One region of the Bacillus infantis NRRL B-14911 genome, then DNA from elsewhere that is predicted to be linked to it. Evidence: riboswitches for the same ligand, from Rfam matches in the RefSeq annotation. Region 1 holds a riboswitch; each other region holds the start of a gene.
What was found. A riboswitch is a leader RNA that binds a small molecule or an ion and turns the genes downstream of it on or off. The one in region 1 is predicted to bind lysine.
Positions count from the first base shown of each region.

Region 2: linked by a shared signal. The riboswitch ahead of N288_RS17970 (aspartate kinase) and the one ahead of N288_RS23825 (transporter substrate-binding domain-containing protein) in region 1 are both predicted to bind lysine.
Region 3: linked by a shared signal. The riboswitch ahead of N288_RS19570 (Na+/H+ antiporter NhaC family protein) and the one ahead of N288_RS23825 (transporter substrate-binding domain-containing protein) in region 1 are both predicted to bind lysine.

Region 1 covers NC_022524.1:4,805,019-4,808,300, reverse strand. Annotated here, with positions in the region: gene N288_RS24450 (right-handed parallel beta-helix repeat-containing protein) at 1-484, shown strand, start outside; gene N288_RS23830 (DUF2711 domain-containing protein) at 625-1,311, shown strand; lysine riboswitch at 1,394-1,577, shown strand; gene N288_RS23825 (transporter substrate-binding domain-containing protein) at 1,680-2,519, shown strand; gene N288_RS23820 (amino acid ABC transporter permease) at 2,584-3,282, shown strand, end outside.
Region 2 covers NC_022524.1:3,552,555-3,555,836, forward strand. Annotated here, with positions in the region: gene N288_RS17965 (YslB family protein) at 73-522, shown strand; gene N288_RS17970 (aspartate kinase) at 635-1,867, opposite strand; lysine riboswitch at 2,014-2,193, opposite strand; gene uvrC (excinuclease ABC subunit UvrC) at 2,263-3,282, opposite strand, start outside.
Region 3 covers NC_022524.1:3,863,695-3,866,976, reverse strand. Annotated here, with positions in the region: gene N288_RS19580 (HD-GYP domain-containing protein) at 1-31, shown strand, start outside; gene yunB (sporulation protein YunB) at 92-841, shown strand; lysine riboswitch at 907-1,111, shown strand; gene N288_RS19570 (Na+/H+ antiporter NhaC family protein) at 1,255-2,829, shown strand; gene N288_RS19565 (sodium-dependent transporter) at 3,160-3,282, shown strand, end outside.

The sequences.
Region 1 (3,282 bases):
CGCCTCTGCTGTAACTGTCAATGCGGAAAACAATTACTGGGGACCTGCCGGGCCGAACACACCTGGCGGGGATGACATCGGAGGGCCGGGCCCGGTTGAGTTCATTCCTTTCCTGCGGGTGCCGCCTGGAGTGCCGTTCGTTACTACCGGGCCGATTGCCAACCTGCCCTCAGCAGACCGGCCGATTAGCCAGCTGTATGTTGTAATTGAGAACGTCAGTGACACGGAAGAAACGGTCAGGATCGAGGGCTATTATCTGACTGACACCCAGAATCTCTATGTGCTGGAGCTGAACCCGCTTGCGCCGGAAAGCTCACCGGGCTCCACCATCACAAGAACCTATTATGCCAACTTTGATTTATTTGAACTCAGGTTCTTCCCTTCCAGTGACAGAGTCCTGATTTCTGTCTGGGGACTGGACCCCGATGGCCAGCTGGCCGGAAAGCGGAACCTGGTAAATAATGAATTGACCAGGTTCAGCTAAGGAAAAATTGAGCCGGGGGGACAGGTCCTCTGGCCCGTTTGGGCCAAGGGACCTGTCCCCCTGGCCTGTCACCATTTTGTGTTACCTTTTCCTCGCTCCTTCGTTTAATAAGTGAACGAATAAAAGCGAGGTGGCAGTCTATGTTAAATTACTTATGGCTGGATCACTGTTCCCCAATTCTCGGACAGCTCCCGGCACCGTTCAGGTCCTGTGCGATCCTGCTTCATCCCTTTGTCAGGATGCCTGCCGGCTGGACAGCGGCACAGCCTGATTCAGAGGACGTTTTTTTAAGTGGAGAAGAGGCCCTGGAAAAAGGCCAGCCTGTACCATGGCAAAAGGTGATGAAGGACAGCGGGCTGAATTCACTTGATGAACTGGCACTCGCCCTGCAGACGGCGATTGTGGGATTGAGGAAAGAGTATGCACGGAAGGATTTAGCCGAAGCTCTGGATAATTATATGGATCCGGACCTTTATTTGCCGCCAGAGGACCAGACATCTGTATTTCTGTTGGGGAGTCTGTTGAATGTTCTTGGGTCAAAGCAGGCGGAAAGCATTTATTATTCCAGCCCCATCCCGTTGACAGAAGGTTCCATGCCGTTAAAGGAAGCTGCTCCTTTAGGGATTCTCGGGCTTTCAAATGCGGAGCTGATCATCACCGATCAGCAGATGGATTACGCTTTTATGAGTGTAATAGATTCTTTCATCACACTGTTTCTGGCCAAAGAGACTGATATAGAGCACATCATCCGGTCCAGCAAATGGGAAGCTATCATCTGCGGCAATAATACCTGCTTGAATTGGTACCTCCAGGAAAATCATACCTGACATAGTGCCCAGGACGAAGGATTGACAGATTATTTATATAGTTGTAGACTATTAGAGAAAATTAAATAAGACCTCACTTTACCAGTGAGGTAGAGGCGCGGTGTTTAACAGTCTTTAGCGGAGCTTGAGAAGCGATGATGCTAGGGAGAAGGAAATATCGCCGAAGCGGGCACATATATCTCAGTATTGCCTGCTGGGTCTGCAGTTAAGAGCTGCAGGACTGTCTCAATGGGCTTCCCGGCTTATTGAGTTGTGCTATCTCATTTAGGGAAAAAAAGAGGACTTATGGGCATATGTATATAACGACCTAAGTTAATCTTAGGTCGTTTTTATTTTGTTCTCATCATACAAATATAGGGGGAGAAAACATGAAAAAAGCTTCATTATTTTTAGCGGGTATGCTTTCGGCAGTCCTTTTGCTGGCCGGCTGCGGATCAAGCACAAGTTCAGGTTCAGATTCAGGGTCATCGGAAAGTGATACGTTCAAGGTTGGCCTGGAGGCAGGCTACGCTCCGTTCAACTGGACGCAGAAAGATGATTCCAATGGCGGTGTAAAAATCAAAGGCTCTGCTGAATATGCGGGCGGCTATGATGTTGAAATTGCAAAGAAGATCGCTGACGGGCTTGGCAAGGAATTAGAAATCGTTAAGACAGAATGGGATGGCCTTGTGCCGGCGCTGACGTCAGGCAAGATCGATGCCATCATTGCGGGGATGTCGCCAACGGCAGAGCGCAAAGAGACGATCGATTTCTCTGAGAACTACTATAACTCCCAGCTAGTTATGGTCGTGAAAAAAGGCGGAAAATACGAAAACGCGACTAGCCTCAATGACTTTAACGGAGCTAAAATCACAGCTCAATTGAATACATTCCACTATTCCGTGATTGACCAGATCGATGGTGTGTCCAAAGAAACAGCGATGGACAATTTCCCTGCGATGAGGGTTGCATTGGAATCCGGAATCATTGATGGATACGTGTCTGAGCGTCCTGAGGCAGTCAGTGCTTCTGCTGCCAATGACAATTTTGCGATGGTTGATTTTGAGGAAGGATTCGAAACTTCCGAAGATGATACAGCAATCGCTGTCGGGCTTGAAAAGGGCAGTGAACTCACAGAGAAAATCAACGAGATTTTAAAAGGCATTTCAGAAGAAGAGCGTACCACTATCATGGATGAAGCCATCCAGAACCAACCAGCAGCACAATAAGAAACGCATAGAGCCGGCTGTAAGCTTACAGTCGGTTTTATGATGAATATAGAGGGGGAGAAAGATGAGCTTCGATTGGATCGTTAGAATCATCTCTGAAAACTGGCCGATGTTCCTTCGGGGAGCTGGGATCACGCTTCTTATTTCCTTGATCGGAACTATCATCGGAGCCGGCATTGGCTTATTGGCGGGAGTGGTCCGGACCATCCCGGCACCAGAGCGCGGACCCAAAAAAATCTTGCTGAAGGTGATTAATTTCGTCCTTTCAGTATATATCGAATTTTTCCGCGGAACACCAATGATCGTCCAGGCGATGGTCATTTATTATGGATCTGCTTTGGCATTCGGCGTTGACATCAATGTCCTGGCAGCGGCCATCATTGTTGTATCCATCAATACAGGGGCCTATATGGCTGAAATCGTCCGAGGCGGAATTGTTTCCATTGATAAAGGGCAGTTTGAAGCAGCCCAGGCCATCGGGATGAATCATTATCAGACGATGTGGAATGTCGTGCTCCCGCAGGTCATCCGCAATATCTTGCCGGCAACAGGCAACCACTTTGTCATCAATATCAAAGACACATCTGTCCTTAATGTTATATCAGTATCGGAACTATACTTTATGACCAAATCAGTAGCAGGGAATAATTTTAGATACTTTGAGTCATTCTTTGTGGCATGCGTGATTTATTTTGTCATGACATTCATTGTTACAAGAATCCTGCGTTATTTTGAACGGAAATTAGACGGCCCTGACAATTTC
Region 2 (3,282 bases), 1.3 Mb from region 1:
TGAATCAGTGCTTTATTTTTATCTGGATTGTATATAATAGAATCATAGAAAGAGGGGAGACGATTGAGCAATATGACATCTGCAGAAACAAAGGCTGAGCACGGGCCGGAAACCGTCCCTGCTTTCGGCTATGAATTGATCCGGGAAGAGATTCTTACCGATATGCTCGGCAAGGATGCAGCCGAAATACTTTATTGGGCCGGCAAAAGGCTGGCAAGGAAATACCCGCTTGAATCGATGGAAGCAGTCATTGAGTTTTTTGAAAACGCCGGATGGGGAAATCTTGCTGTAAAAGAAGAAAAAAGGAGCGAAATGGAGCTCCAGCTTTCAAGCCCATTGTTCGCCAGGCGCTTTAAGGAAAATCCAGATTGCACTTTTCAGCTCGAAGCCGGTTTTCTTGCACAGCAGCTGGAATCCCAGAAAGAACTGCTCTCTGAAGCCTTTGAGCATCCCAAAAAAAGGGGCGGCCTTGTCCTTTTCACAGTGAAGTGGGATAAAAAAGACCGCATCAGCCCGCTATAATGGATAAGCTGCTGTAAGCATAAAAGAAGGGATGGCACGAAGCGCGGCGCGCATCCGGGAGGAGATCCTTCCCCGATGCATCCAGCCCGGCGCCTCTGCCATCTTTTTTGATTTACACGTTCCTCGCCGGAGTGCCTGACAGTTCGAACGCTTCGTGGAGGGCTTCCACCGCTTTGACCATAGAGCTGTCACTGATGACCGTTGACACCTTGATCTCTGAAGTGCTGACCATCTTGACCTGGATCCCATTTGAAGAAAGCACTTCGAACATCTCCGCTGCCACCCCAGGATTCGACACCATTCCCGAACCGACAATAGACACTTTTGCAAGTCCTGATTCTGATTCAATCCGGTCATATTTCAGTGTATCCCGATTGTTCTCCAGAACCTTAAGCGTTTCTTCCAGATCATCATTTTTAATTGAAAAAGACAGGCTTCCTGTTTGTCCTTCAGCAACACTCTGAATAATGATGTCAACATTGATGTGATGCGCAGCAAGTGTCGTGAAGACAGTGGACAGGCCCTTCAGGCTGTCCTCCAGCCCGAGGATCGCTACCTTGGTGATCGCATTTTCAAAAGCTACTCCCCGTACAACTAAATTTTCTTCCATCGTTGGCTCCTCCTCAATGATCGTTCCTCTTTCCCTTTCAGTGCTTGATCTGACTTCAAGCGGCACTTCATAATTCTTGGCAAATTCCACTGCCCTCGGATGAAGCACACCTGCACCGAGATTCGCAAGCTCAAGCATTTCGTCATATGACAGGGACTGCAGCTTCCTTGCTCCTTTTACATAGCGCGGGTCAGTCGTATAGACGCCTGTCACATCTGTATAAATATCGCACTTATCCGCTTTCAGCACTGCTGCCAGCGCCACTGCCGTTGTATCTGAGCCGCCGCGTCCAAGGGTGGAAATGCTCCCATCTTCTGTTACTCCCTGGAATCCGGCAACCACGACGATCTTTCCTTGATTAAGCTGATTTTGGATTTTCTCCGGATCTATATGTACAATCCTTGCGTTCCCATGCACAGCCTCAGTTTCTATTCCTGCCTGCCATCCAGTGAAGGAGATGCTTTCATAGCCTTTTTCGTTCAAAGCCATGCTCAAAAGGCTGATTGTCACCTGTTCACCTGTTGTAAGGAGCATATCCATTTCACGCTTGCTGGGCGAAGCAGAAATTTCCCTGGCCAGGCCTACAAGCTGGTCAGTCGTTTTCCCCATTGCAGATACAACAACGACTACGTCATTGCCTCTCTCTTTTTCTTCAATTGCGCGCTCTGCTGCATTCATGATTCTTTCTGTGCTGCCAACAGAAGTCCCTCCGAATTTCTGGACAATTAATCCCATCGTTTCTCCTTCTTTCATCTGGATATCGTTTTTCCGGCCGCCTGACATGTAAAAGAGAGGTTATCCATTGCTGATTTGAACACAAAAAAGCAATGAGAATAACCATCCCATTGCTGTGTTTTAAATACATATAAAATATGCCCACACAGTGAGATAGCTCTCCAAGACGGCGCTGTCTTGACAATCCAGTATTTATTCAATACAGGACCAGAAAAGAAAGAAATGAGACTTCCTTTTCTTCGGCAAACATTCCCTTTCAAAGCTTTTCACGGAAACTCATCTTTCTCCAAGCTTTTACTGATGAAGTTTGCACCTCTACCTTCACTTTAATGCTATAAAGTGATATTGCTATAAAGTTGAAATCATTATATCATAGCGTTTTTTTTATATCAATGCTATTCAGATAATTTATTTTTTAATTCCTGTGCGACATTAGCCGGAATTCCGATAGCTGTAAATTCATCCAAACCGGCTTCTTTCATTTTCTTTACGGATCCGAAGGTTTTCAAAAGCAGCTTCTTTCTCTTCTCGCCAATTCCGGGAATGTCATCCAACAATGACTGGAAGGCGCTTTTTCCGCGGAGCTGCCGGTGGAAGGTGATGGCGAAGCGGTGGACTTCATCCTGGATGCGCTGAAGCAGATAAAACTCCTGGCTGTTCCGCTCAAGCGGTATGATTTCCAGCGGATTCCCATACAAGAGCTGGGAAGTCCTGTGCTTCTCATCCTTGGCAAGGCCGGATATCGGGATATCAAGCCCGAGCTCATTTTCAAGTACATCCCTGACCGATTCAATATGGCCTTTCCCGCCGTCGACAATAATAAGATCCGGAATGGGCAGACCTTCTTTAAGCACCCTGGTGTACCGCCTCCGGACAGCCTCGCGCATGGATTCATAATCATCCGGTCCCTTGACTGTCTTGATCTTATATTTCCTGTATTCGCGCTTTTCCGGTTTGCCGTCTATGAATACAATCATGGCAGAAACCGGGTCAGTGCCCTGGATATTCGAGTTATCAAAAGCTTCAATGCGGTGCGGTGTATAAATGCCCAGCTGCCTGCCAAGATTTTCAACCGCTTTGATCGTCCGTTCCTCATCCCGTTCTATAAGGGAGAACTTCTCCTGGAGGGCAATCCTGGCATTTTTCCCTGCCAGCTTGACCAGATCTTTCTTCTGGCCGCGCTGCGGTTTGAGCACCTTTACTTCCAGGAGCTTTTCTGCCATTTCTTCATTGACCGTATCCGGCACCAGAATTTCACGCGGTTTAAAATGGTTTGCCTTTGTATAGAACTGGCCCATGAAGGTAAGCATTTCTTCCTCAGGCTCCCCGTAAACCGGGAACAGCGAAACATCTCTTTCAATCAGCTTCCCCTGTCTGATAAAAAAGACCTGGACGCACATCCAGCCCTTATCGAC
Region 3 (3,282 bases), 940 kb from region 1:
GCGGATGCCGGAAACAGCAAATAAAATCTAAGTTTTTCTGCTAGTTCCCCCCTTTGCAGCATACATATAGCTTGTAAAGGGGGGATTTGCTTTGGCTAAATTCGGCGGCCGGCTCCCAAGGAAAGGCCCGCTTCCTTTCCGGTATGTTTTTCTGCTGACTTTTGTGTTTTTTATGTTCTCGACCGCAGCCGGAATATGGATCATCAATAAGGGGCTTGAACCTACCCTGATGAGCTACGCTGACTCTCAGACGAGGAAAATCGCATCGCTGGTCATTAACAATGCCATCAACAAAAAAATCACGAATGTAATGGACCTTGAGGACATGTTTGTTAAAAGCGGCGATGGCTCTGTCATTACCATTAATACTGAAAAGCTTAATCGTGTGAAGGCAGAGGTAACGGAACTTGTTCAGGACAATATAAAAAAATCTGAACAGGGAGACCTCTCATCATTGGAATCATTCACGGACATAGAGATTGAAACAAAGGGTTCAAAATCAGCAAATGGAATCATTTATTATGTGCCATTGGGCCAGGCAACCAAAAATGCGCTCTTGGGAAATCTCGGACCCCGTATCCCGGTCAAATTTAACTCTGTTGGGTCGGTAACTTCTAATTTCATCACCAAAAGAGAAGATCATGGAATCAATAATGTGTACGTGGAAGTGCTCGTCCGCCTGGATGTCCAGGTACAGATTATCATACCGTTTGCCACCAAAATAATCACCGTGCAGGAGGATGTCCCTGTCGCGATAGGAATAATACCGGGAGATGTGCCCCAATTCTATAACGGGGGCGGCGGTGATTCTGCCCCTTCCATTGAGCTGCCTGCTAATTAATGGATTTGCTAAAAAGAAGGGTGCCTGTTATAGTATTATAGAAATTAATATGACCTTATCATATCCGGTGGGGTAGAGGTGCAAAATTCAAGAGTAAGATGTGCGAGGATGACAACGTTGACCGCATCAGAAAGGGAATTTTTGCCGAAGCAATTGACATGTGTCCGCATTCCATTGCTGGGGCTGCTTTGAAGAAGGGCAGCACTGTCATTATAAAGGCAAAGCAGGTATATGCTTAGAAAAGCCTTATAATGGGGAGCTACAGATCGTGATGGAGAAACCTATTACTTAGAAAGAGTAATGATGGATTTTCTATCATTGCTCTTTTTTATTATCTGCAGCTGCACAGCAGCTGAAACTGCATCTTCGTCTGGAAGTTCCCCCCTGTCATCATACAAGGAGGAGGAGAGAAATTGGCAAACACGATATTTTCACTTTTGCCGCCGCTTGTGGCCATTTTAATGGTCGTTCTGACAAGAAGAGTATTGTTATCTTTAGGTGTCGGGATTATAACCGCTGCCTTCCTGCTTGCCGACTTTGGCATCGGGAAAACCCTGAGCATCATCTGGGAGGCCGTCAAAGGCATTTTTGTGGCTGAAGGAGCCCTGAATACCTGGAATGTATATATTATTTTATTTTTGCTGGTTCTTGGCATCATTACCGCTTTTATCAACATTTCCGGAGGAAGCCGCGCATTCGGGGAATGGGCGATGAAACGGGTGAAAACCCGGGCTGGAGCCCAGCTTGTCGGTGCAGTGCTTGGCATCATTATTTTCATAGATGATTATTTCAATGCACTGGCGGTCGGCCAGATCTCACGGCCGATAACGGACCGGCATAAAGTTTCAAGGGCAAAGCTTGCGTATCTGATTGATTCTACATCTGCTCCGGTATGTGTCGTTTCCCCTGTTTCAAGCTGGGGCGCCTATATTATTGCCCTTATCGGGACGATCCTTGCCGGTCATGGGGTGACAGAATACTCGGCATTCTCAGCTTTCATGCAGATGGTGCCGATGAACCTTTATGTATGGACTGCTCTTGCCATGGTATTCATTGTGGCATTCAGGAATATCCAAATCGGGCCGATGAAAGCCCATGAAGAGCGGGCTGTAAAAGAAGGACTGGTTCTGGATCCTGATAAGCCTGCTCCTGGAGAGCTGAAGGATGATCTTCCAACAAGCACAACCGGGTCAGTCGGAGATCTTGTCTGGCCGATCATTGCGTTGATTTTCGGAACAGTCGGCAGCATGGTCTGGACTGGATACACAGCAACAGAGGGAAGCGCAACGATCCTGAAGATCTTCGAAAATACCGATGTAGCGAAATCCCTGATCATCGGAAGCCTGATTGGGCTTGCTCTCACACTGCTGCTGTTCCTTCGCCAGGCTGTCGTATTGAAGGGAGTAAGTGCAGGCGTTTTCGGAAAAGGGATCTGGGAAGGAGTTAAATCCATGCTCCCTGCGGTCTATATTTTGATCTTTGCCTGGGCGATTGTTGATCTGATCGGCCAGCTGGAAACCGGGACCTATCTTGCAGGTGTCGTGGAAAACAGCAATATAAGCCTTTCACTGCTGCCAATCATATTGTTTGTGATTGCAGGGATCATGGCATTCAGTACAGGAACATCATGGGGCTCCTTTGGCATCCTGCTTCCTATTGCCGGCGACGTTGTAGCAGCGACCGATATTTCGCTTCTTCTGCCTGCAATGGCAGCCGTTTTGGCTGGAGCGGTATTTGGAGACCACTGTTCTCCTATTTCAGATACAACCATCCTTTCATCCACAGGGGCCGGGTGCAACCATATCGACCATGTGCTGACTCAGCTGCCGTATGCACTCATATCAGCGCTGATCGCAGCTGTGGGATACCTGGTGATCGGATTTACCGGCAGCACCATTTTTGCTTTAATTTCAGTGGCAGTCCTTTTAGCTGCCTTTGCCTTCATTGCGGGGCGCGGGCAGGGAACATCTGCTGAATTTACAGATTGATATTGAGAGGCATCCCGCATAGGGTGCCTCTTTTTTAATTGCCATTGGAAAGTGCATTCTGAAAAACGATTTATATGAAAATGCCAGAATTTCATGGATAGTCTATCCGGCGGGGGAATATTAGTATATTAAGGAGGTGGATGGGCATTAAGGGGCTTGGGAGTTATTATTTAAAAATAATAATTTTCAAAAAATAAAGCTTTGACACCGTAGGGAAATGTGGCTATACTATGTTTAGATTATACTAAAAAATCAGAAAATATAAAAGTTTCCAACTCTTGAGACGTGCATTTCAAAAGAACTGGAAATGAAATGGGGGTAAATTGAATTATGGATAATCGTCCTCAATGGGGAACGAGAGCAGGTTTCATTATGGCAGCTGTCGGATCAGCGATCGGGCTGGGGAATATATGGAGATTCCCTGCCGTGGCGTATGATAATGGAGGAGGAGCT